DNA from 2 places in the Isoalcanivorax pacificus W11-5 genome. Region 2 is predicted to be linked to the other one. Evidence: predicted binding sites of a transcription regulator. Region 2 holds the regulator's gene; the other holds the start of a gene.
The links. The regulator sigma-54, encoded in region 2, starts transcription at its own class of promoters, with help from an activator protein. The targets are predictions, from matches to a motif close to TGGCACNNNNNTTGCTNT.
Positions count from the first base shown of each region.

Region 1 (16,004 bases), 840 kb from region 2:
ATGTCGTAGTCGATACCGGTCTCGCGCAGCCGGCTGATCAGCGGCGGGGTGGCGAGCAGGGTATCGATACGCAGGCCGCGCGGCGGGTCCTGCTCGAAGCCGCGCGAGCGGTAATCGAACCAGCTGAACTGGTTGTCCACATCCGGGTATTGTTCGCGGAAGGTATCGCGCAGGCCCCAGCCCAGCAGGCGCTCGAACCATTCGCGTTCTTCCGGGAGAAAACTGCACTTGCCGTCACGCAGCCAGCGCTTGCGATTGTTCTCGCCAATACCGATATCGGTATCGCGGGAGGAGATATTGAAATCCCCCATGATCACCAGCCGGTCATCCGGCGTGTGATGGTTTTCCAGATAGGCCTGCAGGTCGGCGTAGAAGCGTTGCTTGGCCGGAAACTTGATCGGGTGATCGCGGCTTTCGCCCTGCGGAAAATACCCATTGAGCACGGTAACCGGCTGGCCGTCAGCATCATTCAGGCGGCCGATGATCATGCGGCGCTGGGCATCGGGCTCGTCACCGGGGAAACCGTACTGCACGTCGAGCAGCGGTTCGCGGGTCACCAGGGCTACGCCGTAATGGCTTTTCTGGCCGAAATAATAGGCGTGGTAACCCAGGCTGGTAATCGTCTCCAGCGGGAACAGTTCATCCGGGACTTTGGTTTCCTGCAGACCGATCAGGTCCGGCTGGTGTGAGGCAACCAGCGCTTCCAGCTGGTGTGGCCGCGCACGCAGACCATTGATGTTGAATGAAATCAGCTTCATGCCTTCCTCCGTCGTGGCGAAGCCATTGTAGGGGCATCGCACGTGGACCGCGAGTTGCCATGACCGGAAGTGACGTCCATCGCCCGGGCAGTCTGGCCGGAGGCCTTCACGCCGCTGCTATACTGCCGGGCCTGGAGGTGATCATGACAGTACGCCCGACGCTTGTATTTTCCCACGCCAACGGTTTTCCCGGTGGCAGCTACCGCACGTTCCTGGCGCCATTCGCCGAGCATTTCGATGTACATCCCCTGGACCGCCTTGGCCACGACCCGGCTTATCCGGTGGACGCCGGATGGGAAAGCCTGTCCCGGCAACTCGAAGATTTCATGGCGCCGCTACCGAAGCCGCTGGTGGGCATGGGACATTCAATGGGTGGCGTGCTGACCTTTCTGGTGGCGCACCGCCGGCCGGAATGGTTTCGCGCGCTGGTGATGCTGGACCCGCCGCTGGTGAACGGCTGGCAGGGTGTGCTGTTCAATCTGGCCCGTCGGCTGGGCCAGACAGACCGGATTACCCCTGCCGGCCTGAGCCAGGGGCGGCGCGCTCACTGGCCGGACCGCGACGCGGTGGACAGCTATTTTGGCCGGCGCGGGTTCTTCAACCGTTTCGACAGCCGCTGCCTGGCGGATTACTTGGACGCCGGTCTCGAAAAGGATGCTGGCGGCTGGCGGTTACGCTATGCTCCGGCGGTAGAAGTGGATGTTTTTCGTACAACTCCGGGAAACACCGGCCGTCTGGCACCGCTGAGGGGAGTGCCGGGGCTGATGGTGTCAGGTGCAGAGTCCGAACCCATGTTCCGTCACTGTGCACTCCGGCATGTGCGTCGCCATGGAATGGTTTATCGACTGGCACCGGGAGGGCATATGTTCCCGCTGGAACAGCCCGCCACGGCGTCAGCGATCATTCTTGAAGCGTTGCTGCCGATGCTGGAGGGTACGACGGATGCGAACACCGGAGGAGCGGCGGATTGAAGCCTGGGGGCTGCCGCTGGCGGGTCGGTTCTGGCCCGGTGAGGGGACACCGATCCTGGCGTTGCATGGCTGGCTCGATAACGCCAACTCGTTCTTGCCACTGGCGGCCCATCTGGGACAGCCGCTGTTCGCGCTGGATTTTGCCGGGCACGGCAAGTCTGCAGCGCGGCCGCTGAATACCGCCGTCCACTATATTGATAACGTGCGCGATGTGCTGGCCACCGCTGATGCGCTGGGGTGGCAGCGTTTCGTATTGCTGGGCCACTCCATGGGCGCCGGCGTTGCGAGCCTGTTCGCCGGCACCTTCCCGGATCGGGTGGTGTCACTGGTGCTGCTCGACGGGCTTGGCCCGCCGAGCACACCGGGTGACGAGGCACCGGCCACGTTGCGCAAGGCGGTCCGGGCGATGCAGGACCTGGGAGCCAAGCGCAAGCCGCGTTACCCCCGTGTCGACGAGGCGGTTGCTGCCCGCACGCTGGGGTTTGGTGGCCTGTCGGAGAGTGCTTCGCGGCTGCTGTGCGAGCGGGGCCTGGAGTCTGGCTTCGGCGGCTGGACCTGGCGCAGCGATGCGCGCCTGCGGCTGCCTTCCTCGCTGCGTCTGACGGAGGAACAGGTGTGCGGTTTCCTGCACGCGATCCAGGCACCCACCTTGCTGGTGGGCGCCGCCGAAGGCCTGGAGGGTGCCGGCACCTTTGCCGAACGTGCTGCGCATGTGCAGGACATCAGCGTGGTGCGTGTGCCGGGCGGCCATCATGTGCATATGGATGCGCCGGCCAGTGTCGCCGAGGTGATACGGCCTTTTCTGGCGCGTTGACCGGAATGTCCAGCCGGAGGCCGGCGCCGGGTCATGGAGCCTGACTGGCGGGCAGGTATGATTCAGACAGCAACAGAACTTCGGGGGAACCCGCCGGCCATATCATCGGCCGGGTCAAAAAGAGCGGTCATAAAACCGTCGTTATCCAGGCAGGACCTTAAAGGGATGCGCTATGAATATTGTTGAACCCACTGAATTGCACAGTTACGTCGGCCAGGACCTGGGGGCGTCCGAGTGGTTCCAGATCGACCAGGACCGCATCAACGCGTTTGCCGACGCCACGCTGGATCACCAGTTTATCCACGTCAATCCGGAGCAGGCGAAATCCACCCCGTTTGGCACCACCATCGCCCACGGTTACCTGACAGTTTCCCTGCTGCCGTACCTGCAGAGCACCATCGACGGCTTCCTGTTGCCAAAGGGGCTCAAAATGGGCATGAATTACGGTTTCGACAAGCTGCGCTTCATGGCGCCAGTAAAAGTCGGCAAGCGTATCCGTGCCAGGGCGAAGCTGCTGGAGGCCACCGAGCGCAAGCCGGGCCAATGGCTGCTGAAGCTGGAATACGTGATCGATATCGACGGTGAGGAAAAGCCGGCGATGGTCGCGGAATGGCTGGTGATGTATTTCGTCTGACCGACGTTATTGCATCATCCAGGCCATGACCAGCATGCCGGTGAGCATGCCGAGCAGGAAAGCCGGCCACTGCCTGGGTAATGACCGCAGCGTAGTGTCCGGGGCAGGGCCGGTGGGTGCCGGTTGCTGCTGTTCCCATTCGCGAATGATGTCCCGCGCCCGGTCGGCGTCCTCGGCACGTGTGGTCACGCGTGCCAGGCTGCCGGCCGGGACTTCGCCGATGGCCCCCTGAAGCATGTCACCGAGTACCCAGGCTGCAATACCTTGTTGGTCAAGCATACCGGCTACCATATGTGCTTCCAGCATATCGGCGGCTTCATAAACCGTTTGCATTGTTTCTCCCGCAGGAGTCTGACGATGTCCGAGCAGTATCTCATCTACGGTCTGGAAATGTCGCCGTACTCCGTCAAGGTGCGGAGCTGGTTCCGTTACAAGCAGATCGATCATGTCTGGGTGCAGCGCAGCATGGCGCGCATGCCGGAGTTTCAGGCGCTGGCGAAGCTGCCGCTGATCCCGCTGGTGCAGTGTCCGGATGGCGAGGTGTTGCAGGATTCCACGCCGATCATCGAGACACTTGAACAGCGCCACCCGCAGCCGCCGATGCAACCGGCGTCGCCAGTGCTGGCATTCCTCTCGGCGATGCTGGAAGAGTACGCGGACGAGTGGCTGAACAAGCCGATGTTCCATTACCGCTGGAGCCGGCCGATGGACCAGGATTCGGCAGCGTTGCGCATTGCCCGCGAACAGATGCCGGGGCAGCCCGACGAGGCGCTGGCGCCAGTGGTGGATTTCCTGCGCAAGCGCATGGTGCCGCGACTCTCATTCGTGGGCAGCCATGCCGGCACAGCGTCGCTGATCGAGGAATCTTTCCGTGAAGTGCTGGCGCTGCTGGAAACCCATCTGGCGACGCGCCCCTATCTGTTCGGTGGCCGGCCCTGTCTGGCAGATTTCGGTCTGTACGGCCAGCTCAGGGAACTGGCCTCGGACCCGACGCCGGGCCTGGTGATGCGGGAATGTGTGCCGACAGTGATGGCCTGGCTGGCGCGCATGGAGGCGCCGGTGGCGGAAGGTGAGTTCGAAGCGGAAGACACACTGTTGCCAGCGTTGCGGCCGCTGATCGAAGAGCCGGTGGGGCGCTATTTCCTGCCCTGGTCGCAGGCCAATGAGCAGGCGCTGGCCCAGGGGCAGGCTGAATTCTCCGTGACGCTGGCCGGGCGGCCGTTCAGCCAGCAGGTGCAGAAATACCATGCGCGCTCGCTGGCCGCACTGCGGCAGAAACAGGCCGGGCTGTCGCTGCCGGAGTGGGTGCCCGTCGTTTAGCAGGCTGTTGTCAACTCTCTGCTATTGCGCCGCGGCCTGACCCAGCCTTTCAAACACCATCTCGGCGGCCTGCAGACGTTCCAGCAGGCGGTCCTCCAGGGCCATGACCGGGGTGACCACGCCGCAGCGGCGTGGCATCCCCGTGTCGCAGGCCAGCGCCATGCCGGTCTCGGCCAGCATCTTGGCGGTTTCCGAATAACCGGGATCGCCGCCGGACACCTGGCACACCACTTCCTGTCCCTGGCATTGCGCGCGAAAACGCACCCGGAACCAGCTTCGGTCGCGTTTGGCCTCGCTCGGGCCTTCCCCTGATGCATGCATGGCCAGCAGGCGCCGGCGCAGTGGCGGAACCTGTGCGCCCAGTACCAGCGCACCGATGCCGCTGACACCGCCAATCAGCTTCGGCAGGCTGCGCACGGCGGCGAAATGGCCGTAGTGAAAATCCGGACCGTAGTCGGGCAGGGCGCGGGCGGAACGCAGTACCACCAGCGGATCAATGGTTGGCATCGGGCAGAGCCAGCCACCATCGGGGTTGCGATGCGGGCGTTGCGGCAGGCCGTGCGCGCGACGCGGGTAGGCATGGTTGAGGACGCGCCGGGCACGCTGGGCGGCGTCGCGGTTTTCCTTCGGCCGTCCGAAGGCGGTGATGGCCGACTGCCAGGTGCCGCCGGAAAAGGTGCCGGAGGCAGACACCGCCGCTTCGATCTCCAGGCGGCCCTGAATCGGGGCGCCGAGGGCGGCTTCCATTGCCCGTACGGTAAACAGCGCGCCGGCATCATGGGGAATGGAATCAAAGCCACAACAATTGATGATCGCGCAGCCGTTTTTTTCTGCTTCGGCATGGTAGCGGTCAATCATGTTGTACATGAATTCCGGTTCGCCGGTGAGATCGCAGTAATGCGTGCCGTGGCGCACGCAGGCACTGACCAGCGGCTCGCCATAGTGCACGTACGGGCCGACGGTGGTCAGGACCACCCGGCCGGCGGCAGCCAGTTTGTCCAGGCTGTCCAGATCATTGACGTCGGCGACCAGTGTCTGCGGCAATCGGGTGCAGCCGGCGTCGCGCAGTTGCTGGCATACTGCGTCGAGCTTTTGCGTGTTGCGCCCTGCAATGGCCCATGCCGTGCCGGCTGGCAAATGGTCGGCCAGGTAGCGGGCGCACAGGCCGCCAGTGAAACCGCTGGCGCCAAACAGGATGATCGCAAAGGGGCGGGTGTCGGTCATGGTATGCTGCCTGCGTCTGTGAAAACGGCCTTGGCAGGTTGTTGGAGAACTCGCCTCAGGGCCACGATGGCCTGAGTGTACCTGCTCACGGACAACCCCGCACAGCACAACAAAAACCGTCTGATTGCGCACAGGCCACCGATGCTGAGAAAAACAGGTAAATGGATTCGTCGCCTGGTGTATAACCGTTCCGCCATCCGTCGCGATGCATCATTGATATTGTCCCACCTGCCCAGCCTGCCGTATGCCTTCTGGCCGCTGAACAATGAGCCCAGCGTGCGTTCCGAGCGTGATCCGCGCAGCTATGCCTCGTTTGCCGACTGGCTCAGTGCCGCGTTGCAGGTGGTGCTGCCTGCACAGCGTGTCTCGTGCAGCCCCGGTACCCTGGTGGTGCATCCGCCCGGCGGCAAGATGACGGAGGACAGCGGCTGGTTTTTCATCAACGGCGCCGGGACGGCACCGCCGGTCGCCTTGCTCAATGCGGCGGAAATCGCCGCCGTGTTCGGCCGGCCGGTGCGGCTGCTGCACATCCCGACCTGGGGGCTGTTGCGCGACCTGAGCCACTCGGTGATGGCGCGCACATTGCGCAAGGATGGCCGCCTCTCGCGGCCGGCGTTCTACGTGATCGAGCAGGCGCTGCGGCAGTATCCACGCGTGGTGCTGGTGTGTCATTCGCAGGGCACGATTGTCGGCAGCTACATTGTCCGCAAGCTGCTGCGCCATCCTCATACTCGGCCGCTGGTGCGCAAGCTTGAGATCTATTGTGTCGGCGGGGTGGCTGACAGCCTCGATATCGATGTGGCGCTCAGCCGGGAGGCCGGTCATCCGGTGCCTTACGTCGAACATTTTGCCAACGGGCGTGATTATTTTTCCCAAATTGGGGTACTGTCACACCTCGACAGCACTGCGGGTACGGTATTCTGCATCCCGGAGCGAAGTGGCCACCTGTTCAATGAACATTATCTGGCCGGTATCGCGCGGGGGGACTACTGCAATCGGGGGTCGCGTCTGTACCGCTATACGCGCGGGCGCCAGCCGTCGCATTATCAGCCCATTCAGCCGTCCGCACGCGATTGAGCGCGTCTGGCACATTGCATAACACCTATAAGTACGCTGCCCGGTCTGAGCCGGTGCAGGAGAGGGGCGTTTGACATGACTCAGTTACCCGGCCGGCCGGGGGGCAAGCCGCGTCTGCTGATGGTGGACGATTCCAGAGTGATGCGTACCGCTGCCACAAAAATGCTCGGCGAGCGTTTTGATGTGGTGGTTGCCGAGAATGGCGTACAGGGCTGGCAGGCCATTCGCAGCGACCAGAGTATCCAGGTGGTGTTCACTGACCTGTCGATGCCGGAGCTGGACGGCTACGGCCTGCTGGAGAAAATCCGCACCTGCGATGATCCCGGTATCGCCGGGTTGCCGGTGATCGTGGTGACCGGCGCGGAAAACGACGAAGCGGCGCGGGAAAAGGCACTGCAGCTCGGCGCCACCGATTTCATCACCAAGCCTTTCAACAGTACCGACCTGACCGCACGGGCCAGCGCACACGCCGATTACCAGCGCGAACGCCGCACCCTGGAGGCGGCCACGACCATCGACCGGCTCACCGGGCTGGGTAACGCCGAATTCTATCTGGGCCGGCTGAAACAGGATCTGGCCTTTGCTGCCCGTCACGCCCATGCGCTGTCGGTGGTGCGTATCGAAGTAGACCATTTCAACAAGTTGTTCATTCGTGTTGGCAAGAGCGCAGCGGACAGCATGCTGGTGCAGGTGGCGAAACTGATCAGCCGCCTGATCCGCAAGGAAGACACCGCCGCACGCACCGGCGTGGCCCAGTTTTCGATCACGCTGCCGACCGCTGATGCGGCTGGTGCCAAGGTGTTTGCCGACCGGCTCTGCCGGCAGGTGCGCGAGGTGAACCTCCAGCACGAAGGCCGCCGGTTGCCGCTGAGCATTTCCGCAGGCGTGCTCTCGCCGGCACCGCATCCGGGGCAGACCGCCCGCACCGTGATGGAGGAAACAGCCCTGGTACTGCAGGGCGCGGTGCGTGCCGGCGGCAACCAGGTGATGACCGAAGGGGGGCTGCGCAATGCACTTCCCGGGCAGCCTCAACAGCCCGCCCGGCAGCCGTTCTCGCCGCCGCCGATCAGTGTCGAGCAGGCGCTGGCGATGCTGGCCAGCGGCCGTGACGAGGAGGTGCGCCGGCACCTGCCGTCGCTGCGGAAACAACTGGCGCCGTTACTGAAAATACTGGACAGTGAAGGGCACTGATCAGCGGAGGACCTGTGCCCGTGCAGTTTGAACGACGCCGAACCTTTCCCGTGGATGCGGCCACATTGCTGGCCGCGCTGACCAGCCGCGATTATTTCGATGCCCGCCATGCCATGTCCGGCATTACCGCATACCGTTACGACGCTTTCGGGCCAACCGAACGCGGGCTGGAAATCCGCATTGCCCGCGAAATGGAAATCCGCAGCAACAACGTGCCGGCGTTCGCGAAACGCTTTGTCGGCCAGTCGGCCACGCTGACCACCGCATTCCTCTGGACCCGCACGGACCGGCAGCCTTATCAGGCGCAGTACGAGTTCACGGTGGGGCGTATTCCGGTGCAGGTGCGCGGCACCATGACATTGCACGATGACGCCGGTGGTGCGGTGCAGGATATCCGGGCAGAGATCACCAGCAGCGTGCCGCTGGTCGGCGGCAAGCTGGTGGAACTGGTGGCAGGGCAGCTCGACAAGGGGCTGGCATCGGATTACCGCGCCACATTGCGGTATCTGAACGGCGAGCGCGGCTGATCAGCGCCGCAGTTTTTCCGCCAGCGCCTGCATGCCTTTCAGGGCCCGGCCCGGCAGCCAGCGTTTCTGCCGCCAGACCTGCTTGAGCCCCGGTTGCGGCAGGATCATGAAATCCCCGGCATCGATGCCGCGAAAAATACGCTCGGCAATTTCGGCCGGGCTGAAATCATGGCGGACCAGCAGACGTTCAAAGCGTGCCCGGCTGACCGGCTCGGAGGCGCGCAGCGTATCGGCCAGATTGCTGCGGAAAAACGACGGGCAGGCCACAGAGACCTGAATTCCCAGCGGCTGCAATTCACTGCGCAGGCTTTCCGACAGCGCAATCAGCGCCGCCTCGGTGGCACTGTAGCTGCTCATGCCGGGTGCCGGAATCAGCCCCTGCACCGCCGCGACATTGATGATATGGCCGCTGCCCTGGCGCTTCATCGCCGACACCGCTGCACGGCAGGTGCGCACGGTGCCGAGCAGGTTGGTTTCCAGCAGCGCGCGCCAGTCGTCGTCACTGAGCGTCTCAAACAGCCCGGTGCCCGCAATGCCGGCGTTGTTGATCAGGATATCCAGCTGTCCCCATCGGCGCACGATGCGCTCCACGGCCTGGCGCACGTCACTGTCGCGGCGGATATCACAGGTCAGTTGCAGGTGCTCGGTGTTGAGTTCGGAGAGCTGCGCGCAGACTTCCTCACTGCGAACTGAATGCGTGTCGGCGATGGCCACGCGGTAGCCCCGGCGTGCGGCCAGTTCCGCCAGTGCACGACCGAGGCCGGAGGCGCCACCGGTAATCAGAATGCTCGGAGCAGGGCTGCTCATGGAATAGATGTGTCCCGTTGCAAAGGCTTGTCCTGGTGTGGCTGTCGTGTGGTCAGACTGTGTGATCCGGCGGCTGGCTCAGTACCGCTTCTTCGCCCTCGCTGCGCGCAATCAGTACGGCACCCACGCTGTCACTCCAGATATTTACCGCCGTGCGGCACATGTCCAGCACGCGGTCGGTGACGAGGATCAGGCCGATGGCTTCTGCGGGCAGGCCGACCATGCCGAGGATGAGTGTAATGGCAACCAGGCTGGCAGCGGGAATGCTGGCTACGCCAATCGACGTCAGCAGGGCGGTGATCACCACCAGCGCCTGCATGCCCAGAGACAGGTCCAGGCCGTAGGCCTGGGCAATGAACAGCACGGCGGCGCATTCATACAGCGCCGTGCCGTCCATGTTGACGGTGGAACCCAGCGGCAGCACAAAGGTAGCAATGCGTTTTGATACACGCGAACGCTTTTCCACGCATTCCATGGTCAGCGGCAGCGTGGCGGCAGAGCTGGCGGTGGAAAAGGCGGTCAGCATGGCCGGGGTCATGGCGCGCAGATGCCATGTCGGCGAACGCCTGCCCAGCACGCAGATGGCCAGCGGCAGCACGATGAAAGCGTGCACCGCCAGCGCCAGCAGCACGCACGCAAAGAACCAGGCCAGCGGTTCAATGGCGTCGAAGCCGGTGCGTGTCACCGTGGCGGCGATCAGTGCGAATACGCCGATGGGTGCAAAGCGGATGATGAACAGCGTGATCCGCACCATGGTCTGGTACAGGCCCTCGATCGCGTCACGCAGTGCCTGGCCCGGGCTGCCTTCGACGTTGCGCAGGAAATACCCGAACAACAGTGAGAACACGATCAGCCCCAGCAGCTGTCCCTGCACGGCGGCCTGCAACAGATTCGAGGGCAGCAGTTGCAGTATGATCCCGGCAAAATCACCGGCGCCGCGTCCTTCCACGCGGGCCAGCACTTCGTGCGTGTCGGCGGCAAGGCCGAGGCGGTCACCGGCAGGCTCACCATCGATAATGCCCGGCGTGAGCAGATTGCTGATCACCAGCCCGATGATGATCGCCACAAAGGTCGTGCTCATGTAGTACGCAATGGTCTTGCCACCGAGCCGGCCCAGATCGCGGCCGTTGCCGAGGCCGGTGAGGCTGGAAATGATGGCGCTGGTGATCAGTGGCACCACGATCATCTGCAAACCGTTGATGAACAGCCGGCCTACGGTATCGTACACAGCCAGCAGGGAGACGCCGAATACCTGGCTGCCTTCGCTGGTCAGCCAGCCCGCCAGCGCACCGAGCGCCATGGCGAGGAAAATCTGATTGTGCAACTTCACGCGGCGCTCCTGTGCTGTGGCTGCTGTATTATTGTTGGCCAGTCCGTCCAGTGCCGGTAAGCATACGCAGACCCCGGAGCCGGTCGCAACCGGCCACGGTGCCGGTGTGTCCAGGAGCAGAGCATGTCCGCAGAACTGATCGAGATCGACCACGCACAGGTCCCGGCGTTGCAGGCGCTGGCCGCCGACATCTGGTGGGCCCATTACCCGGCTCTGATCAGCGATGCGCAGATTCGCTTCATGCTCGAGCGCATGTACAGCGCAGCGCAGTTGACGCAGGAACTCGCCGATGGCGTCTGCTACCGCGGGCTGCGCCTGGATGGCCGCCTGTGCGGATACTTCAGTGTGCGCGCTGATCTCGACGGCGGTGCCTGGCTGGACAAGCTGTACCTGCTGCCGGCGCTGCACGGACAGGGCCACGGGCAGCGGATGCTGCGTGCCGCAGAGCAGTGTGCCTGGCAACTCGGCGCACACCGGCTGCGGCTGCGGGTCAATCGTCACAATGACACCGCCATCGCCGCCTACCGGCGCGCCGGTTATGTGCTGCTCGGCGAGGATTGCGCCGAGATTGGCGACGGCTTTGTCATGGACGACTTTATCTTCGGCCTCGACGCGCCGACAGCGGGCGAGGTGTCGAAAAAGCCACTGTGAGGCTGGCGCAAGCCGGCCTGCTACAGCAGGCCGTTGAGCGCCTTGTCCATGTCCGGATGCGCGGTCTGCACACTGCGCACGGCTTCCGCCAACGCTTTGTCGGCTGCGACCGGCCCGAGCCGTTCACACAGCACCACATAGGTCCGGTTGACCAGCGATTGCAGCAGCGCTTCCTGTGCGGCGGGCACTTTCAATGGCTGGTCGTTGCCGAGCCAGCTCTGCATTGCCCCCAGCAGCGCTGGCGGCAGATGCCGCCGGCTCAGCGAATTGAGCAGATCCAGCCGGAAACTGTGCCGGGTCTGCAGGGGCACCCGTGTCATCAGCGCTTCCATCAAGGCGCTGAAGGCGGCGCTGGTGGAGGCCGAGAGCGGCCCGTCGGCGCGTGCCAGCTGCTTGTCATTGAGTGGATCAGGCAGCAGCGAGGCGACCGGCATGTTCATCGCCTGCACCAGGCTCAGCAGAATGTCGGAACGGCGTCCGCGCAGCACTTCATCGCGGCAGATGTCGGCGACAAAACGCTGCAGGGTAAAGCGCGGCCGGTCGGCGTAGTTGGCTTCCCAGTGACTCAGTGCCTGCAGCAGGTCCTCGCGCGGGAGGAAGGGCTTCAGGCCGGTGTAGATGGCGCGGCGTTTTTCACTCAGCTCCTGTGCATTCACGAGCGCACCTCCACCCCGGCGGCCCGTTCAGCGGTGTAGGCGGTGCTGTCCGAGGGAAATTCCGGATAACCGATTTCCGCATGCTCGCTCAGGTCCAGGCCGCGCTGTTCGTGTTGTGCGCTGGCGCGCAGGCCCATCAGCAGCGCGATCAGCACGTACATCACCAGGGCAGTGAAGAAGGTCCAGACGAAGCAGGCCAGTACGCCGAGAACCTGCACCATTACGATCTGGCCGTTGAACATGTCTCCTGCGAAAAACAGGCCGGCGGCAATCGTGCCCCAGGCACCGGCGACGCCGTGGGCGGAGACGGCGCCGACAACATCGTCCAGGCGCAGTTTCAGCAGCAGGTGCGTGCTCAGCGTGCACAGGATGCCGCCGACCAGGCCGCTGACCATGGCCCACGGCGGATGCATGGTGGCGGCGCCGGCGGTGATGGCGACCAGGCCGGCGATACTGCCGTTGACCGTTTCCGTGAGCAGGATCGGCCGGCGACTTACCAGCGCCATCAGTACACTGCCCAGCGCACCGGCACAGGCGGCCAGATGCGTGTTGAGATTGATCAGGCCAATGTTCACCGTGGCTTCCAGTGTTGAGCCGCCGTTGAAACCGAACCAGCCGAACCAGAGGATGAAACCGCCCAGCGCCACCAGCGTCAGGTTGTGGCCGCGAATCTCGCGTGGGCGGCCGTTGCTGTCGAAGCGTCCCAGGCGCGGCCCCAGCACGATGATGCCGGCCAGTGCACACCAGGCCCCGACCGAATGCACCACGGACGAACCGGCGAAATCAATGAAGCCCAGCTTCGCCAGCCAGCCATCGCTGTTCCAGACCCAGCTGCCGAACACCGGATAGATCAGCCCGGTGATGACCACCGCGCCCACCAGATAGGCGGTGAAACGCGTGCGCTCCGCCATGGCACCACTGGCGATGGTGGCGGCTGTCGCGGCGAACATGGTCTGGAACAGCAACAGGCCGTAGGTATCCATGTCGCTGCTGCCGAGCAGAAAGCGGTCGGTGCCGAACCAGCCGCTGCTGTTGGTGCCGAACATCAGGCCGAAACCGACGGCCCAGAAAATCACGGTGCCGACGCAGACATCGAGATAATTCTTCATCACTACGTTGAGCGCATTCTTGGCGCGGGACATGCCGGCTTCCAGCAGCGCGAAGCCCGCCTGCATCAGAAACACCAGCGCGCTGGCGGTGGCCAGCCAGGCCATGTTGATGCCGGGGCTGAGTGTGTCGTCGGCCGCGCTGGCCAGCACCGGGCACAGCAATAATAAAAAGGCGACCGGTAAACGCAGGCCGGTGAGTTGTGATGTGTTCATGTGATGCCCATCCCCCTTGACGGTCGTGACGTCCCTGCCTCGTGAAAGATCCTGCGTTGCGGTCGTTGCAACCGCCGTGCCACAGGTGAAGACAGGGGAAAGGGGAGTGATTTGCCCCCGGATCAGGGGCGGTGCCGGACGCGTTGCACCGTGGCGGTGCCGGCCGCTGGTGCAAGCCGTCCATCCTGGTGCATTCAGCCCAGGCGCTTGAGCAGTCGGCTGGCGATGTCGTCGTCCACATGCTGGATCGAGAGGCGGCTGCGGTTGACCAGCTCCATCCCGGCCAGGGTCGGGTCTGCCTTGATATCGCGCAGCGTCACCGGGTGTGGGAAATGCCGCCGGTAGGCCACGTCGACGCGCAACCAGCGCGGTGCATCCGGGTCGCTTTTCGGATCGTAGTAGGGGGCTTCAGGGTCGAACTGGGTCGGGTCGGGGTAGGCGTCGCGCACCACTTCGGCCAGGCCGACGATGGCCGGGACCTTGCAGCTCGAGTGGTAGATGAACACCTGATCGCCTTTTTTCACCTCGTCGCGCAGCCGGTTGCGGGCCTGGTAATTGCGGATGCCTTCCCAGCCGCAGCGCTGTTCCTGCCTGAGGTCGTCGATGCTGTAGGTGTCGGGTTCGGTCTTGAACAGCCAGTAGGCCATGGCAGGCGTCCTGCGGTTGCCGGTGATGTCGCCGATCATAGCGGATTCCCGCCGTCGCGGGGCTTTATGGTAATCTTGCGCGCCCGGGGTGCGCCCCCGGAAACCCCGTTGCCCAGTGAAGACAGGACCGCCCATGCGCATCAGCGAACAGGAACAGCAGCAGGCCAGCAGCACATTGCTCACGGTGCGTGACTGCCTGCGCTGGGGGGAGAGCGTGCTGCGCCGTGGCGAGGTCTATCTGGGCCATGGCACCGACAATCATGGCGACGACGCGCTGGCGCTGCTGCTGCATGTGCTGTCGCTGCCCTGGGACAGCGACCCCCGGCTGCTTGACGCCCGGCTGCTGCCGATGGAGCGCGAGCGCTTCGTGGCCCTGATGACCCGCCGCGTCAACGAGCGCCTGCCGGCCGCCTACCTGACCGGCACGGCGTGGTTCTGCGGGCTGGAATTCCGGGTCGACGAGCGGGTGCTGATCCCGCGCTCGCCGCTGGCCGAACTGATCGAACAGCGCTTCGAGCCCTGGCTGAACCCGGATTACGTCGGCCGCGTGCTGGACCTGTGCACCGGCAGCGGCTGCATTGCCATTGCCAGTGCCTGCGCGTTGCCGCAGGCACAGGTGGATGCCAGCGACATTTCTGAAGAGGCCCTGGCCGTGTGCCGGGAGAATATCGCCCTGCATGGCCTGGAAGAACAGGTGCGCCCGCTGCTGGGCGATGGCCTGTCGGCGGCCGAGGGCCGCTATGACCTGATTATTTCCAACCCGCCCTATGTGGACGCCGAGGACATGGCCAGCCTGCCGCAGGAATACCGGCACGAGCCGGCGCTGGCGCTGGCCTCCGGCGAGGACGGGCTGGATTTCACCCGGCGCCTGCTGCGCGAGGCACCGGACTACCTGACCGACGATGGCCTCCTCATCGTCGAGGTCGGCAACAGCTGGGAAACCATGCTGCGCATCTGGCCGGACGTGCCGTTTTTCTGGTTCGAGTTCGAGCGCGGCGGCCACGGCGTGTTCATGCTGACCCGGCAACAACTGCTCGAACACGCCGACCGTTTCCGCACGGCGGCCTGAGCCAGCGTACAATCGCGGTAGCCCCGCACCGACAACACGGACAGAGTGACTTATGGCAGGCAACAGCTTCGGCGAACTGTTTCGCATCACCACCTTCGGCGAAAGCCACGGCCCCGCGCTGGGCGCCATTGTTGATGGCTGCCCGCCAGGGCTTGCATTGAGTGAAGCGGACCTGCAGGGCGAGCTGGACCGGCGCAAGCCCGGCACCAGCCGCTATACCACCCAGCGCCGTGAGCCGGACCAGGTGAAAATCCTCTCCGGCGTGTTCGAGGGCCGCACCACCGGCTGCCCGATCGGCCTGCTGATCGAGAACACCGACCAGAAATCCAAGGATTACTCCGACATCGCCGAGACCTTCCGGCCCGGCCATGCCGACTACACCTACACGCAGAAATACGGCCTGCGCGACTACCGTGGCGGTGGCCGTTCCTCGGCCCGCGAGACTGCCATGCGTGTCGCCGCCGGCGCCATTGCGCGCAAGTTTCTGGCCGAGCGTCTGGGGGTGAAAATCTACGGCGGCGTGGTGCAGATCGGTGACGTCCACGCGGAACAGTTCGACTGGTCGAGCGTCAACGACAACCCGTTCTTCTTTCCGGATGCGGCGAAAGTGCCGGCGCTGGAAGCACTGATCAATGCCCTGCGCAAAGACGGTTCCTCCATCGGTGCCCGCGTCACCGTGTTTGCCGACGGCGTGCCGGCAGGGTGGGGCGAGCCGGTGTTCGACCGCCTCGATGCGGACCTGGCCAAGGCAATGATGAGCATCAACGCCGTCAAGGGCGTGGAAGTCGGCGACGGCTTTGCCGTGGTCGGGCAGCGCGGCGAACAGCACCGCGACGAAATCACCCCGCAAGGTTTCCTGAGCAATCATGCCGGCGGCGTACTCGGCGGCATTTCCAGCGGCCAGACGATCCGTGTCTCCATGGCCCTGAAACCCACGTCCAGCATTCTGATTCCTGGCCGTTCGGTGAACCTGGCCGGCGAGCCGGTCGAAGTGGTGACCAAAGGC
Region 1 covers NZ_CP004387.1:1,801,394-1,817,397, forward strand. Annotated here, with positions in the region: gene xthA (exodeoxyribonuclease III) at 1-758, opposite strand, end outside; gene S7S_RS08115 (alpha/beta fold hydrolase) at 902-1,729, shown strand; gene S7S_RS08120 (alpha/beta fold hydrolase) at 1,701-2,543, shown strand; gene S7S_RS08125 (MaoC family dehydratase) at 2,716-3,177, shown strand; gene S7S_RS08130 (putative signal transducing protein) at 3,184-3,510, opposite strand; gene S7S_RS08135 (glutathione S-transferase family protein) at 3,535-4,497, shown strand; gene S7S_RS08140 (saccharopine dehydrogenase family protein) at 4,519-5,721, opposite strand; gene S7S_RS08145 (hypothetical protein) at 5,863-6,798, shown strand; gene S7S_RS08150 (GGDEF domain-containing response regulator) at 6,874-7,989, shown strand; gene S7S_RS08155 (DUF2505 domain-containing protein) at 8,010-8,516, shown strand; gene S7S_RS08160 (SDR family NAD(P)-dependent oxidoreductase) at 8,517-9,323, opposite strand; gene S7S_RS08165 (dicarboxylate/amino acid:cation symporter) at 9,376-10,653, opposite strand; gene S7S_RS08170 (GNAT family N-acetyltransferase) at 10,777-11,304, shown strand; gene S7S_RS08175 (hypothetical protein) at 11,325-11,960, opposite strand; gene S7S_RS08180 (ammonium transporter) at 11,957-13,282, opposite strand; gene S7S_RS08185 (EVE domain-containing protein) at 13,477-13,968, opposite strand; gene prmB (50S ribosomal protein L3 N(5)-glutamine methyltransferase) at 14,063-14,998, shown strand; gene aroC (chorismate synthase) at 15,051-16,004, shown strand, end outside.
Region 1: S7S_RS08180 (ammonium transporter) is a predicted target of sigma-54. The motif match lies at 13,347-13,364, and genes of this name have one in related genera.

Region 2 (16,004 bases):
GCGCACATCGCGGCGGTCAAAACGGTTGGTGAATTCGATCAGCGCCGCATCACCGCGCTCGCGAATGGCACGGATGATGTCGCTGACACGCGCACCCACTTCCGCGTCACGCTCCTCGCTCCACGCCGTAAGCTGTGCCAGGCGCAGGTCGAAGTCGGCATCGGTGGTGGCGAGACGGTGGGTTTTCATGCGCTGGCCTCGGCCTTGCGTGCCTGCACGGCAGCATCCATCACGTCGATGATGCGCTGGATATCCGCATGGCGGGTTTTCATGCTGGCCCGGTTCACGATCAGGCGGCTGGAAATGTAGGCGATCAGCTCGGTCGGCTCCAGGCCGTTGGCGCGCAGGGTGTTGCCCGTGTCCACCACGTCGACGATACGGTCCGCGAGGCCAACAATCGGTGCCAGTTCCATCGCGCCATACAGTTTGATCACGTCGGCCTGCCGGCCGCTGGCCGCAAAATAACGCCGTGCAACATTCACGAACTTGGTCGCCACCCGCAACCGTCCGGTGACGGGTTCGGCGTTCACCGGCCCTGCCACCATCAGTTTGCAGCGGGCAATATCCAGGTCCAGCGGCTCATAAATACCCGCCGCGCCATGCTCCATCAGCACGTCCTTGCCGGCCACACCGATATCGGCGGCGCCGTACTGCACATAGGGCGGCACGTCGGTGGCGCGCAGGATGATGATGCGCACGTCCTCACGCGTGGTGTCGAACACCAGCTTGCGGGATTTTTCCGGGTCCTCAAGCATTTCAATGCCGGCTTTTTGCAGCAGCGGCAGCGTCTCCTTGAGAATCCGGCCCTTGGACAGGGCAATGGTCAGCGGTCGTTCAGTGGCCATGGGCGTGGTTCAGCCTTGTCAGCCTGGCACGCGACGAATGCTCGCGCCCAGCAGTTGCAGTTTTTCCTCGATACATTCGTAACCGCGGTCGATGTGATAGATACGATCCACCACGGTATCGCCGTGTGCCACCAGGCCGGCAATCACCAGCGACGCGGACGCACGCAGGTCGGTGGCCATCACCGGTGCACCGTTCAGGTGTGGCACGCCACGGGAAATCGCCGTGTTGCCCTCGACCTGGATGTCTGCCCCCATGCGGTTCATTTCCTGCACGTGCATAAAGCGGTTTTCGAAAACCGTCTCGACGATGGTGCCGGTGCCTTCGGCAACCGTGTTGAGTGCCGTGAACTGCGCCTGCATGTCGGTCGGCATGGCCGGGTACGGCGCAGTGCGCAACGACACGGCTTTCGGCCGGCGGCCTTCCATGTCCAGGCTGATCCAGTCTTCGCCCACTTCCACCTTGGCGCCGGCTTCGACCAGTTTCTGGATCGTCGCGTCGAGCAGTTTCGGTGCGGTGTCCTTGACCTTGATGCGGCCGCCAGTGGCCGCCGCCGCAATCAGGTACGTGCCGGTCTCGATGCGGTCCGGAATCACGTTATGGTGGCAGCCGCCGAGCTTCTCAACGCCTTCCACCGTGATGGTGTCGGTGCCGGCGCCACTGATCTTCGCGCCCATCTTGGTCAGGCAATCCGCGAGGTCGACCACTTCAGGCTCGCGCGCAGCATTTTCAATCACGGTGATGCCGTCGGCCAGGGTGGCGGCCATCAGCAGGTTCTCGGTGCCGGTTACGGTGACGGTGTCCATCACCAGGCGCGCGCCCTTGAGGCGACCGTTCACCTTGGCGTGCACGTTGCCGTTGACCACGTTGATCTCTGCGCCCAGCGCGGTCAGGCCGCGCAGGTGCAGGTCCACCGGCCGGCTGCCGATGGCACAGCCGCCGGGCAGCGACACGATGGCTTCACCAAAGTGTGCCAGCAGCGGGCCAAGCACCAGGATCGAGGCGCGCATGGTGCGCACCAGTTCGTAAGGGGCTTCCAGCACGGAAATGGTCGAGGCGTCCACCTCGACATTCATGCGGTCGTCGATCACCAGTTGCACGCCCATGCGGCCGAGCAGTTCGATCAGGGTGGTGACGTCCTGCAGATGCGGCAGGTTGCCCACCGTGACCGGCTCGGAGGCCAGCAGGGTGGCGGCGATGATCGGCAGCGACGAGTTCTTGGAACCGGAAATACGGATCTCGCCGTCGAGCCGTTTGCCACCGGTGATGATCAGTTTGTCCATGCAGAAAATTTCCTGGGGTCGTGTTTAGCGGGAGCGGATCAGGCCAGGCCCATGCGCTGGGCTTTGTCCCACTCGGCCGGGGTATAGGTCTGGATGGTCACGGCATGGATGGTGCCGTCGGCAATACTGGCGTTGATGCAGCCATAGACCAGCTGCTGCCGACGCACACGGGACAGGCCGTCGAAGGCCTCGGCCACCACAGCGATATCGAAACGACTGCCGCCGCCCTGTACGCTGACCTGCGCGCCCTCGATACCTGCCTCTAGCAGGGCTTGCACCTGTTCGGGATTCATCATGGCGCCTCGTTCTGGTGAAAGGGCGCCATGATACGGCTTTTGCGGGGAAAAATCAGGCGCCGCCGGTAGCCTCTTCCACCGCTTCGGCCGGGTTCGCGCCTTCCACCTCGACCTCTGCGGACCAGTTCGCAATCACCTGGTCGATGTCGCCGTTGTACTGGGCCATGGCCTGCTCGAACTGGGCGCGGAACACCCGGCCCAGATTCAGGCCGTTGACGATCACGTTATCCACCCGCCATTGGTCGTCACTCTGGAACAGAGTGTAGGCAATCGGCACCACGCGCCCGCTGTCGGTGGTGAACTCCATCTGCACCCTGGCCCGGTTGCCGCGCACATCCCCCTCACCCATTGGCAGCACCTGGATCTGCTGGCCGGTGTACATGGTCACGCCGGCGGCGTAGGTCTGCACCAGGCTGGCACGGAAGCGCTCCAGGAAGGCATTGCGCTGGTCGCGGCTGGCGGCATCGAAGTGCTCGCCCATCACCAGCCGGGTGATACGGCGGAAGTCCACCAGGTTTTCCAGTTCCTCGGTCACGACCATGCGGGTGTAGGCCGGATCGCGGCTCATGCGCTCACGCTCGGCATCGATACGCTGGGTCAGCGATTCCACCGCGTCGCGGATCACATCGTCCGGGTCCTGGGCCTGGGCCAGTGTGCTCAGGCCAAGCACCAGCAGCGGGATCGAGAGCAGTTGTTGCCAGAGACGTTTCATCGGTTGGTTCTCCTTCACGCTGCATACCAGGACACAGCGACGGTTTCCATGATCGAGGCGCTATCCAAACAGGCGCGCCGGAAGCTGTCCAGTGTTCCGCACGGGATTGCCCGCCACAGGGTTGCCCGTACGGCGGCGAGCCTCTTTAATGGCGCCGCCCCATGGCGATTACAGATTGCCATGTGTCTGATGCATTCAGATTGATACCCCCGCCGGAGGTTCCATGTTGCTTGCCATACTGGCCTGTATTGCCGGGCTGATCGCCCTGGTCTGGAGTGCCGACCGCTTTGTCGGCGGCGCCTCCGGGCTCGCCCTGCGCCTGGGCATGACGCCGATGACCGTCGGCCTGACGCTGGTGGCACTGGGCACCTCCGCCCCGGAAATCCTGGTGTCGACGGCGGCGGCGCTGACCGGCAGCAGCGATCTGGCGATCGGCAACGCCCTCGGCTCCAACATCGCCAATATCGGCATGGTGCTGGGCATCACCCTGCTGGTCAGCCCGATCCTGCTGCACCGCGACACCCTGCGCCAGGACATGCCCGCCTGCCTGCTGGTGGCATTGCTGGCCGGCGCCCTGATGTACGACGGCCAGCTCAGCCGCCTGGACGGCGTCATCCTGATCGGCGCACTGCTGGCGCTGATTGCGCTGATGTGGCAGTTCCGCCGGGGCCAGGTGGGCGATGAAGGCGAGATCCCGGAACACGGCAGCACCACCGGCGCCGATCTCTGGCTGTTCATCAGTGGCCTGCTGGTACTGCTGATCAGCGCCCGGATCCTGGTGTGGGGGGCCGTGGAACTCGCCCGCACGCTGGGCGTCAGTGAAACGGTCATCGGCCTGACGCTGGTGGCGGTAGGCACCAGCCTGCCGGAGCTGGCCGCCTCGGTGGCGGCGGCGCTGCGCAAGCATGCTGACCTGGCCATCGGCAATGTGGTCGGCTCCAACATCATGAACCTGGTGACAGTACTGCCGGTCCCGGCACTGGTGGCACCCGGCCTGATCGAGCCGTCACTGGTACACCGTGACTACCCGGCCATGCTGGGCATCACGGTGCTGCTGATGCTGGCGATGCTGCTGGCGCGGCGGCGCACCATGGGGCGAGTGACAGGGGGCGTGCTGCTGGCAGCCTATGGCGCTTACCTCGGCCTGCTGGTGATGCAGAGCTGATTGACGGATGCGTCCCGGCTTGCTGCCTCTCGACAGGTGCCCCTGGCCGGGCGCCTCCTGCTGGCGCCCCTAGCCGGGCGCCTCCTGCGGGCGCCTCATTTTGTAACACTTGTACGCCGGGCGCCCCTAGGCCGGTTTGCGCGCAGTGGGCACAATCTGACCCGATGGCAGCGTTGCGCATGGGCGCAGGCATGTATAATGCGCGCCCTTCCGCAGGAGACAACATGAGCAAACGCTTTCAGGATACCGCTCGCCGTGTGTTGCGCCTCGAAGCCGACGCTGTGGCTGAGCTGATCGACTCCATTGATGCCCATATCGACCGCGCCTGCGAGTTGATGCTGCACTGCAGCGGCCGGGTGATCGTCACCGGCATGGGCAAATCCGGACACATTGGCGACAAGATCGCTGCCACGCTGGCCAGTACCGGCACACCGTCTTTCTTTGTCCATCCGGCCGAAGCCTCCCACGGCGATCTGGGCATGATCACCCCCGACGATGTGGTGCTGGCGCTGTCCAATTCCGGCGAAACCAATGAAGTGCTGGCGATCCTGCCGGTGCTCAAGCGCCGTGGCATCCCGCTGATCAGCATCACCGGCCGGCCGGAGTCCACCCTTGCACGGCAGGCCGAAGTGCATATCCCGGTGACCGTGCGCGAGGAAGCCTGCCCGCACAACCTGGCCCCCACTTCCAGCACTACCGCCGCGCTCGCCATGGGCGATGCCCTGGCTATCGCGCTGCTGGAAGCGCGCGGTTTTTCCGCCGAGGACTTTGCCCTGTCACATCCGGGCGGCAGTCTCGGGCGGCGCCTGCTGCTGACCGTCGATGACGTGATGCACGCTGGCGAGCGCCTGCCCTGCGTGAGCCACGACACCCCGCTGCGCGATGCGCTGCTGGAAGTCAGCCAGAAAGGCCTGGGCATGACCGCCATCACCGACACCGACGGCCGTCTGGCCGGCATTTTCACCGACGGTGACCTGCGCCGGGTGCTCGACCAGCCGCAGGTTGATCTGCGCGAGAGCCCCATCAGCGCCGTGATGACCGCCGGCCCGGTGGTAATCCACACCGGCCACCTGGCCGCCGAGGCATTGAAAGTGATGGAACAGAAAAAGATCAACGGCCTGATCGTGGTCGACGAGGACGGGCGCCCGGTGGGTGCACTGAACATGCATGATCTGCTGCGCGCGGGAGTCGTCTGATGCACAGCGACGATAACGTGGGCATCGGCCCGGCCGCCCTGCGGGCGAAAGCACGGCGCCTGAAACTGATGGCGTTCGATGTGGACGGCATCATGACCAGCGGCGAGTTGCACTATGGCCCGGAAGGCGAGCGCGTGAAGATTTTCAACACGCTCGACGGCCACGGCCTCAAGCAGCTGGCCCGCGCCGGCGTGCAGCTTGCCATCATCACCGGCCGCAGCTCGCTGATGGTGGCCCGCCGCGCCAGCGACCTGGGCATCGAACACGTTATCCAGGGCCGTGAAGACAAGGGCGTGGCACTGCGCGCGCTGGCCGACCAGCTGGGCCTGGACGCCAGCCAGGTGGGCTACGCCGGCGACGATGAACCGGACGTGCCGGCACTGGAATGGGCCGCCGTGGCCTTCTCCGTGCCCAACGCCCATCAATGTGCGCAGCAGGTGGCCGATATGATCACCCGGCGCCGTGGCGGCGAAGGCGCCGTACGCGAAATGTGTGATTTCATCGTCTCCGCCCTGCCGCGCAGCGAGCCGGGCGCATGAGACGTCAGGGCCTGCTCAGCGCCACCGGCCTGATCCTGCTGGGGCTGATCGTCCTGATGACACTGCACGAGTGGGAAGACCGCGTACCGGAACTGCTCGGCTCGCAAGTGGACACGCCACTGGTGATCGCCGAGCAGATCAGCGCCCAGAGCTTCACCCCCGAAGGCCTGCTGGAGTACGACCTGCACGCCGAGGAACTGAAGGAGATGGACGGCCTGGGCGAAACCCTGCTCAAACGCCCGCGCCTGGCGCTGCACGATCCGGCACTGGCCTGGGAAGTGCTGTCCGAGGAAGGCCAGGTCACCGAACAGGGACGCCACATTCGCCTGCTCGGCAGCGTCAGCGCCCGCCACCACGGCGCGCAACCGATGCTGCTGGAGACCGGCGAACTGGTCTATCGCCCTGGCCAGGAGCAGATCAGCGCGCCGGGCGCGGTGCAGATCACCCATCCGTCGGGCAGTACCCGCGCGGGCGCCATGGAGGCCAACCTGGCCACGGGTGTCCTGAAACTGAGAGAACGAGTGGAAAGCCGTTATGAGATGCCTGCGTCCTGACCTGCTGCTGGCCTTGTTACTGCCCCTGGCCGCCTCCGCAGCGCCGCCGCAGGGCGAAGTCACAGTGACTGCCGACCGCGCCGAATTCCGCCAGCAGGACGGCATCGGCATCTATGAGGGCAACGCCGAACTGGTGCAGGGCAATCGCCGGGTCAATGCCGAGCGCATCGAACTGCGCCTGAAAGACGGCGCGCTACAGCGGGTCGAAGCCACCGGTACGCCGGTGCGCCTGCGCGAGGGTGACGCCCTGGACGCACGCGGTCGCACCCTCATTTATGATGTGGCCGCCCAGACGATCACCCTGACCGAAGATGCCTACATCCGTCACGAAGGCCGCACCTTCGAGGGCGCCAGCGTGCTCTACGACCTGGGCACCCGCAACGTGGAAGCCAGCGGCGGCGGTGACCAGCGCGTGCGCCTGGTGATCCCGGCCGGTGATACCCAGGGCAGCAGCGGCGACAACACACCCACGGAAGAGGGAACGCAGTGAATCTGCTCAGTGCCCACAACCTGGCAAAAAGCTACAAGGGACGCCGTGTCATCGAAGACGTCTCGTTACAGGTGGAAGCCGGCCAGGTGGTCGGCCTGCTCGGCCCGAACGGGGCCGGCAAGACCACCTGCTTTTATATGATCGTTGGCCTGGTGCCGCCGGACGCCGGCTACATCACCATCAACAGCGACAATATCACCGCCCTGCCGATGCACGGCCGCGCCCGGCGCGGCATCGGCTACCTGCCGCAGGAAGCCAGCATCTTCCGCCGCCTGTCCGTGGCCGACAACATCATGGCCATCCTGGAAACCCGCAAGGACCTGGACAAGCGTGCGCGCGAACAGCGCATGGAAGAGCTGTTGCAGGAATTCCACATCACCCACCTGCGCGACAGCCTGGGCATGAGCCTCTCCGGTGGCGAACGCCGCCGCGCCGAGATCGCCCGTGGCCTGGCCACCGATCCGCACTTCATCCTGCTGGATGAACCCTTCGCCGGTGTTGATCCGATCTCCGTGAACGACATCAAGGGCATCATCCGCCACCTGCGCGACCGTGGCATCGGCGTCCTGATCACCGACCACAACGTGCGCGAGACACTGGATATCTGCGACACCGCCTACATCGTCAGCGAAGGCCACATCATCGCCGCCGGCGATGCCGACACCATCCTGGCCAACCAGAAGGTGCGCGACGTTTACCTCGGCGCCGATTTCAGGCTTTGAAGCACGCCCGCCGGGCGTGCAGCCAGGGAGCTGCGAGCGGCGGGCTACGAGCTTTTGTTTTTGAGCCGGCAGCCCCCGCACACCTTCCGCACCACCCGCCAATGCACCACTTCGGTGCAAAATCAACGCCCTACCCCTTCCCCTTGTTTTTTTCAAGAATGGGCACGGAAATTGCTAGTTGCTATGCTGCCCCTCGTTTCGTACCACTTCGGGGGCAGTGCAAATCCGCATGAAACCGGGTCTGCAGATACAGATAGGTCAGCACCTGACCATGACGCCACAACTACAGCAGGCGATTCGCCTGTTGCAGTTGTCGACGCTTGACCTGCGCCAGGAGATCCAGGAAGCGGTGGACACCAACCCGCTGCTGGAACTGGAAGAGAACGACCCCTACGACCAGGACACCAGCGACGACACGGAGCTGGCCGAAGTCACGGGCGAAGACCCGGAGACCCTGGCCCAGCTCGACAGTGAAGTCGACACCGACTGGGAAGACCCGTACACCGAATCCTCCGGTGCGGGCGCCAGCGACGACGACATGGACGCCTGGGAAGAGCGCACCGCCGGCACCACCTCCCTCGATGAACACCTGCTCTGGCAACTCAACCTGGCCGTCATCAGCGACGCCGACCGCGCCATCGCCTACGCCATCATCGAATCCCTGGACGACCGTGGTTACCTGACCAGCACGCTGGAGGACATCGCCGAGGCCACCCGCCAGATGCTCGGCGACGACGCCCCCGACGACAGCTTCCCCGAAGAAGACGAAGTGATCGCCGTGCTGCACCGGGTACAGCAGTTCGATCCACCCGGCGTGGCCGCCCGCGACCTGGCCGAGTGCCTGGCCATCCAGTTGCGCCAGTTGCCCGAAGACACCCTCTGGCGCGAGCAGGCGCTGACCCTGACCCGTCACCTGCCACTGCTGGAAAGCCGCGAGTTCGCCACCCTGCGCCGGCACCTGGCTGTCAACGAAGACGAGATGATCGAGGTGATCCGTCTGTTGCGCAGCCTCAATCCACATCCCGGCGACAGCATCAGCAGCGGTGAACGCGACTACATCGTGCCGGACGTGATCGTGCGCCGGCGCGGCCGCCGCTGGCTGGTGGAACTGAATGGCGAGGCCCTGCCCAAAGTGCGCCTGAACAGCCACTACGCCAGCCTGGCCGGCAAGAGCCAGCGCGAAGAGGACAACAGCTACCTGCGCGCCCAGTTACAGGAAGCGCGCTGGTTCCTGAAAAGCCTGCAAAGTCGCAACGAGACACTGCTCAAGGTGGCCTCGCGCATCGTCGAGGTGCAGCAGGGCTTCTTCGAATACGGTGAAGAGGCCATGAAACCGCTGGTGCTGGCCGACATCGCCAGCGCCGTGGAGATGCACGAATCGACCATTTCCCGCGTCACCAGCCAGAAATACATGTTCACGCCACGGGGCATGTTTGAACTGAAATTCTTCTTTTCCAGCCATGTGGGAACGGACGGCGGCGGCGAATGTTCAAGTACCGCCATTCGTGCCATCATTAAGAAGCTGATTGCCGCCGAGAGTCCACGCAAGCCGCTGAGCGACAGCCGGCTTGCCAGCCTGCTCAACGAACAGGGGATTCAGGTGGCACGACGCACAGTCGCCAAGTACCGGGAGGCGATGAGAATTCCGGCGTCCAGCGAGCGCAAGCGGCTGGTGTAGCGCCTCAGGAGCGTCAGCGGTACCAAGCGCCTCAGGAACAGGCTACACTCCGGCCCCGCAGGACGGCGGATCACACAGCTTGTACAGGAGTCAGCCCATGCAGATCAATATCAGCGGCCATCACCTGGATATCACCGACGCCCTGCGTGAATACGTGAACGAGAAATTCAACCGCCTTGAGCGCCACTTCGACCACATCACCAGTATCCAGGTGATCCTGTCGCCGGAGCCGAAGACGCACAAGGCGGAGTCGACCATCCGCATCGCAGGCGGCGAGGTGTTCGCCACCGCCGAGGCGGAAGACATGTATGCCGCGATTGACATGCTGACTGACAAACTCGACCGACAGATCCTCAAACACAAGGAGAAGTCGGTCAACCGTAACCACGGCCACTAACCGACTCGATCAGGCACCATCATGCGCGTACGGGAACTGCTCACTCCGGAAAGAACCCACTATCACCTGCATGGCGCCAGCAAAAAGCGCCTGCTGGATCAGGTTGCCCAGCTTGCCGCACAGGGCAACCCGGAACTGGGGGAGCAACAGGTCTTCGAAGCCCTGATTGCCCGTGAGCGCCTTGGCAGTACCGGCATTGGGGAAGGCATCGCCATTCCCCATTGCCGTCTGGCTTCCTGCCAGCAGCCGGTCGGCATGCTGATCAGCCTCGACGAAGCGATCGATTTCGATGCCGTCGATGGCCGCCCGGTGGACCTGGTGTTCGTGCTGCTGGTCCCCGAAGACAACCCCGAACAACACCTCAAGACGCTCAGCCACCTCGCCGCCCTCTTTAACGAACAAAGCTTCCGCGACGGCCTGCGTGGCGCCAATTCCGCCAGCCATCTTTATCGCACCGCCGTCGATTCCGAGGCAGAACTGCAACTCGCTTCCTGATACCCTGACTGCCGTATGTCGTCAGCCGCCGCAGTGCGGCGTTCACGGGAGACTGCTGCATGAAACTGCTGATCCTCAGCGGCCGCTCCGGATCGGGCAAGACCACCGCGTTGCAGGCACTGGAAGACCTGGGCTTCTACTGTGTCGACAACCTGCCGCTGGGCCTGTTGCCGACGCTGGCCACGCAATTGCGCGAAGAAAACCACGATATCCAGCGCGTCGCCGTCGGCATTGACGCACGCAACCTGCGCAGCCAGCTCCCCTGCTTCGCCGAACTGCTGGCGCAGGTGAAAGCACAGGGCGTGGCGTGCGAAGTCATCTACCTCGACGCCGACCACGACACCCTGCTCAACCGTTTCAGCGCCACCCGCCGCCGGCACCCGCTGAGCGACCAGAACATGTCTCTCTCGGAAGCCATCGGACACGAAGGCGAATTGCTGGCCAGCATCCAGGGCGCCGCCGACCTGCTGGTGGACACCAGCCACCTGGACCCGCACAGCCTGCGCAACCTGATCCGCATGCGCGTGGCGCAACGTGAAGGCCGGCTGTCACTGCTGCTGGAATCGTTCGGTTTCAAGAACGGCGTGCCGCCGGATGCCGACCTGGTGTTCGACGCGCGCATGCTGCCCAACCCGCACTGGGACCCGGCGCTGCGGCCGTTCGACGGCCGCCAGCCTCCCATTATCGATTTCCTCGACGCCCAGCCCGACAGTGCGCAACTGCTGGACGACCTGGAACACTGGCTGCTGCGCTGGCTGCCGCGTTATGAAGCCAACGACCGCAGCTACATGACCGTGGCCATCGGCTGCACCGGTGGCCGCCACCGGTCCGTGTACCTGGTGGAACATCTGGCCGAACGTCTGCGCAAGGCCGGCTGGCCGGCCCAGGTACGGCACCTGCAACTGGAGTGACCGGCAACCGTTGCCCGTCCCGCTCATCCATTATTCAAGGAGCCCCAGGTGCCCGACGCCCTGCATGCCGAACTGCATATCATCAACCGCCTTGGCCTGCACGCCCGTGCGTCGGCCAAGGTGGTCAGCGTGGCGTCACGCTACAACGCCAGCATCCGCATACGGTTCAACAATCGGGAAGTGGATGCGAAAAACATGATGGGCCTGCTGACCCTGGCGGCCAGCTGCGGCAGTACCGTGGAAGTGATCGTGCAGGGCGAGCATGCCGCCGAAGCAATGGACGAATTGCGCGACCTGTTCGCGCGGCGTTTCGACGAGGAGCAATAACGGGAGGGAGTGGCTCCCTCCCGTTTTTCTTTCAGAGCGTGTCGGTGTAGATATCGCGGAACGAACTGTAATAGGTCACCACCAGCACCGGCAGCAGCACGATCAACCCCAGCCCCACCGGAATCATCGCCAGCACCAGCAACACCACCATGATCACGCTGTACCAGAGCATCGGCAGAATGTTGCGCAGGCAGCCGACCAGGCTGGCCTTGAGCGCCTGGCCCGGGCCGTAGTCGCCCATTACCACCAGCGCCGGCGCAAACCAGAAAGCCGCCATGACCGGGATCATCAGCGCCATCACAATCAGACCCAGCAATGCGATGTTCATCCACGCCATGTCCGGCGGCATGACACCCTGCTCCATGCCGGCAACACTGTCGGCCATGCCGGCAAGCGCATCGCCGAACATCAGATAGCCGATAACCCCGCCAATGATCAGCACACCGATGAACAGCCCGAGGTAAATCAGCCCCACCAGCAGCAGCGGTACAAAATGCGTACTGAACGGAGTGAAGATATCCCCCACCGTGGGGCCACGCTGTTCATCTGCCTTGTACAACAGCACCAGCAGCCCGGCAGACAGGAACGGCGCAATCAGAAAGCCGAGGAACATGCCCAGCAGCGGGACAAACTGCGCCGCCATCGACAACAACCAGGCCACCAGCAGCGCCAGCAAAATCGTACCCCAGGCACTCTTGAACACCCGCCAGGCGTCCGAGAACCAGCGCCAGCCGGCCCCGATATCACGGCTGCGCGGCGCATTGATCTGCAACAGTCGATCCCCGGCGGTGCCTTCCGGCATCAGATCGGCTGAAGGTTGTTGATATGGGTTGGTCATAAAAAACTCCGTTTTTTTGATGAAGCTGCTTTTATCTTCCTGCAATTTTCAGCGGTGCCAGCAGCAGGCTGCCGCAGTGGATGTGGCCGCGCTGGTCCACGTCGCTGCCAGAGGCCACCAGGGAGGCGAACATGTCACCGAGATGACCGGCGATGGTGAACTCTTCCAGCGGCTCGGAGATCTCGCCGTTTTCAACGCGGAAACCGGACGCGCCGCGTGAATAATCCCCCGTCACCAGATTCACTCCCTGCCCCATGACCTCGGTGACCAGAATGCCGTTGCCCATACGGCGGCACAATGCGGCCTGGTCTTCGTCACCGTGCGTGATGCGCAGGTTGCGCACGCCGCCACCGTTGCCGGTGGGTGCAAGCCCCAGGCGGCGGGCGGCGTACAGGCCCAGCGCATAGCGCACCAGCATGCCCTGTTCGACAAACGCCTGATCGCGGGTAGCGATGCCGTCACTGTCAAACGGCGCAGAGGCGGCACCGCCGCGCAGCCGTGGTTGCTCGGCGATAGTGACCCATTCCGGGAACACCTGGCTGTTAAGCCGGTCACGCAGGAACGACGCTTTCCGGTACAGGGCGCCGCCGCTGATCGCCGAGGTGAAATGCCCGATCAGCCCGCGCGCCACTTCCGGAGCGAACAGCACCGGATATTCCCCGGTAGCAGGGCGCGCGGCACCCAGCCGCGCGAGGGTGCGTGATGCGGCACGCTGGCCTACTTCCGCCGGCGCCATCAGCGCCGCCGGATCACGCTGGCTGTCGTACCAGTAATCACGCTGCATGGCGTCGTCCTGCTCGGCCACCAGCACACAGGAGCGGCTGTGGTGGGAACCGGCGTAGGCACCGAGAAAGCCGTTGCTGTTGGCGTAGACCCGCACGCTGACCGAACTGGACACCGAGGCGCCCTCGGAATTGACGATGCGTTCGTCGGTGCGCCCGGCAGCCTCGCATTGCTGCGCTTGCTCAATGGCGTCGGCGGGGGTCAGTGGCCATACATGGCACAAATCCAGGTCCGGGATGTCCTGGGCCAGCAGTTCCGGCTCCGCCAGGCCACTGTGCGGGTCCTCACCGGTCTGCCCGGCAATGGCCAGTGCCGCTGCCACAGTTTCGCGGATGCTGTCCTCGGAATCATCGCTGCTGCTGGCCGAGCCCTTGCGCTGGCCAACGAACAGGGTGACCGAGACGGCGCGGTCGCGGTGGAATTCCAGCGTTTCGATCTCGCCCAGGCGCACCGTCACCGACAGCCCCTGACCGGCGCTGATGCCGACCTCGGCGGCGGTGGCTCCCTGGCGCTCGGCCTCGGCCAGTACCCGCCGGGCACGCTCTCGCAGGGTATCAAGCTCACTTTCGTCAGGCTGGGCAAGGGTGGTCGCGGAGATGGACATTTCGTTCATGGGCATGGGCAAGTAAACTTGGCGGCCAGCGACCGCAGCAGAAAATGAAAGTTATGGACGAGTATAGCGACGACCTACTGCCCAGCAAATCCGAGCTCAAGCGCGAGGTCGACGCGTTACAGCAGGTCGGCGAGCAGTTGATGAACCTGAAACCGGCCGAACTGGCCCGGCTCCCCCTGAACGAACCCCTGCTGCGCGCCATCGACGAAAGCCGCCGCATCACTTCCCACGAGGCCCGGCGCCGGCACGCGCAATACGTCGGCAAGCTGATGCGCACCGCCGACGGCGACGCCATCCAGCAGGCCCTCGCCGCGCTCACCGATCCACTGCGCCACAAGCGCCTGCTGGACTGGATGGAACGGCTGGATGCCTGCGCCGACACCCGTGCCGCGCAACCGGTCCTCGACGAAATCATGACCACCTACGCCGCCGCCGATCGCCAGCACCTGCGCAACCTGCTGCGCAACTACCTGGCCAGCCGCGCTCCGGAAGGCGTCGAACCGGATAATGCGGCGAAAGAAAAATTCAAACGCGAGCGACGCAAGTTCTACAACTATCTCAATGAGCTTGAGCGTAACGCACCGCTCTATTGACGGCGCGCTTCATGACAACTGGTGGGTAGCGCCAGCGGCGCCACTCACCCGGTCCAGGCCCTGCAGGCCTGGCGGCACATCACCCCAACGGCAACATATACTGCGCCAGTTGCGCCGACGTGCGCCGCAAATTGCTGCTCAACAAACGCGCGATATTTTCCAGCACCACATTGGCCGCCCCTGGCGACCGCTTGCGCAGGTGCTCGAAGCCCTTGCGGGTCAGCACAATCACGGTGCTGTCTTCCGTGGCCTGCACCGATGCGGAGCGCGGTTCATGATCCACCAGCGCCATTTCGCCGAGTGAATCACCCGCGCGCAGATGCGCGATCACCACATCCTTGCCTTCCGCACCGCGCTTGCTGATTTCCAGCTTGCCACGCACCACAAAGCACATGAAATCGCTGTGATCACCTTCGCGGCAGACCACATCACCGCCGTTGAAGCGGTTGACGAATACGAGCTTTTCCACCTGCTGCAGATCTTCTTCGCTCATGCCATCGAACAGACGCATGCGCGCAAGGACTTCACCCACCTTCGACATGGTTACCTCAGAACAGGATTTACGCCGTGCCGCCCACCGTGAGCGCTTCAATGCGCAAGGTCGGCTGGCCAACACCCACCGGTACGGACTGGCCTTCCTTGCCGCACACACCGATGCCGGTATCCAGTGCAAGATCGTTGCCGACCATGGAAATCGCCTGCATCACTTCCGCACCACTGCCGATCAGCGTGGCACCGCGCACCGGCGCAACGATACGGCCTTTCTCGACCAGATAGGCTTCGCTGGTGGAAAACACGAAACGCCCGGAGGTGATATCGACCTGGCCGCCACCAAAGTTGACGGCATAGATACCGCGTTCCAGTGACGCCACGATGTCAGCCGGATCATCCTTGCCCGGCAGCATGTAGGTGTTGGTCATGCGCGGCATCGGCAAGTGTGCATAGGATTCGCGACGGCCGTTGCCGGTCAGGCGCTGCCCGGTCAGGCGCGCGTTGAGCTTGTCCTGCATGTGCCCGACCAGACGACCGTTTTCAATCAGCGTCGTGCAGGAGGTCGGCGTGCCTTCGTCGTCGACATTGAGAGAGCCCCGGCGCCCCAGCAGGGTGCCATCGTCAACCACGGTGCACAGGTTCGAGGCCACCTGCTCGCCCATGCGGCGCGCAAACATCGAGGTGCCCTTGCGGTTGAAGTCTCCTTCCAGGCCGTGACCGACAGCCTCATGCAACAACACGCCCGGCCAGCCGGGGCCGAGCACCACCGGCATGGTGCCGGCCGGCGCCGGCTGCGCCTCCAGGTTCACCAGCGCCTGGCGCACTGCATCGCGCACCCAGCCTTCGGCCCGGCCGCCGGCTTCGAGCCAGTCGTAATCAACCCGGCCGCCACCGCCGGACGAGCCGCGCTCGCGCCGGCCATTGCGCTCCGCCTGCACGGAAATGCCCAGCCGCACCAGTGGCCGCACATCCGCTGCCAGCGTGCCATCGGTCGCGGCCACCAGCATCACCTCATGCACCGCGTTCAGCGACACCGTGACTTCGGTCACCGCCGGGTCGAGGCTGCGCGCCAGCTTG
Region 2 covers NZ_CP004387.1:960,575-976,578, reverse strand. Annotated here, with positions in the region: gene hisD (histidinol dehydrogenase) at 1-189, opposite strand, end outside; gene hisG (ATP phosphoribosyltransferase) at 186-845, opposite strand; gene murA (UDP-N-acetylglucosamine 1-carboxyvinyltransferase) at 864-2,126, opposite strand; gene S7S_RS04605 (BolA family protein) at 2,165-2,419, opposite strand; gene S7S_RS04600 (MlaC/ttg2D family ABC transporter substrate-binding protein) at 2,475-3,134, opposite strand; gene S7S_RS04595 (calcium/sodium antiporter) at 3,358-4,299, shown strand; gene S7S_RS04590 (KpsF/GutQ family sugar-phosphate isomerase) at 4,524-5,495, shown strand; gene S7S_RS04585 (KdsC family phosphatase) at 5,495-6,034, shown strand; gene lptC (LPS export ABC transporter periplasmic protein LptC) at 6,031-6,588, shown strand; gene lptA (lipopolysaccharide transport periplasmic protein LptA) at 6,569-7,078, shown strand; gene lptB (LPS export ABC transporter ATP-binding protein) at 7,075-7,800, shown strand; gene S7S_RS04565 (RNA polymerase factor sigma-54) at 8,030-9,478, shown strand; gene hpf (ribosome hibernation-promoting factor, HPF/YfiA family) at 9,576-9,875, shown strand; gene ptsN (PTS IIA-like nitrogen regulatory protein PtsN) at 9,897-10,370, shown strand; gene rapZ (RNase adapter RapZ) at 10,430-11,281, shown strand; gene S7S_RS04545 (HPr family phosphocarrier protein) at 11,330-11,608, shown strand; gene S7S_RS18755 (BPSS1780 family membrane protein) at 11,640-12,446, opposite strand; gene pmbA (metalloprotease PmbA) at 12,478-13,833, opposite strand; gene yjgA (ribosome biogenesis factor YjgA) at 13,896-14,435, shown strand; gene S7S_RS04525 (cyclic nucleotide-binding domain-containing protein) at 14,515-14,976, opposite strand; gene tldD (metalloprotease TldD) at 14,996-16,004, opposite strand, start outside.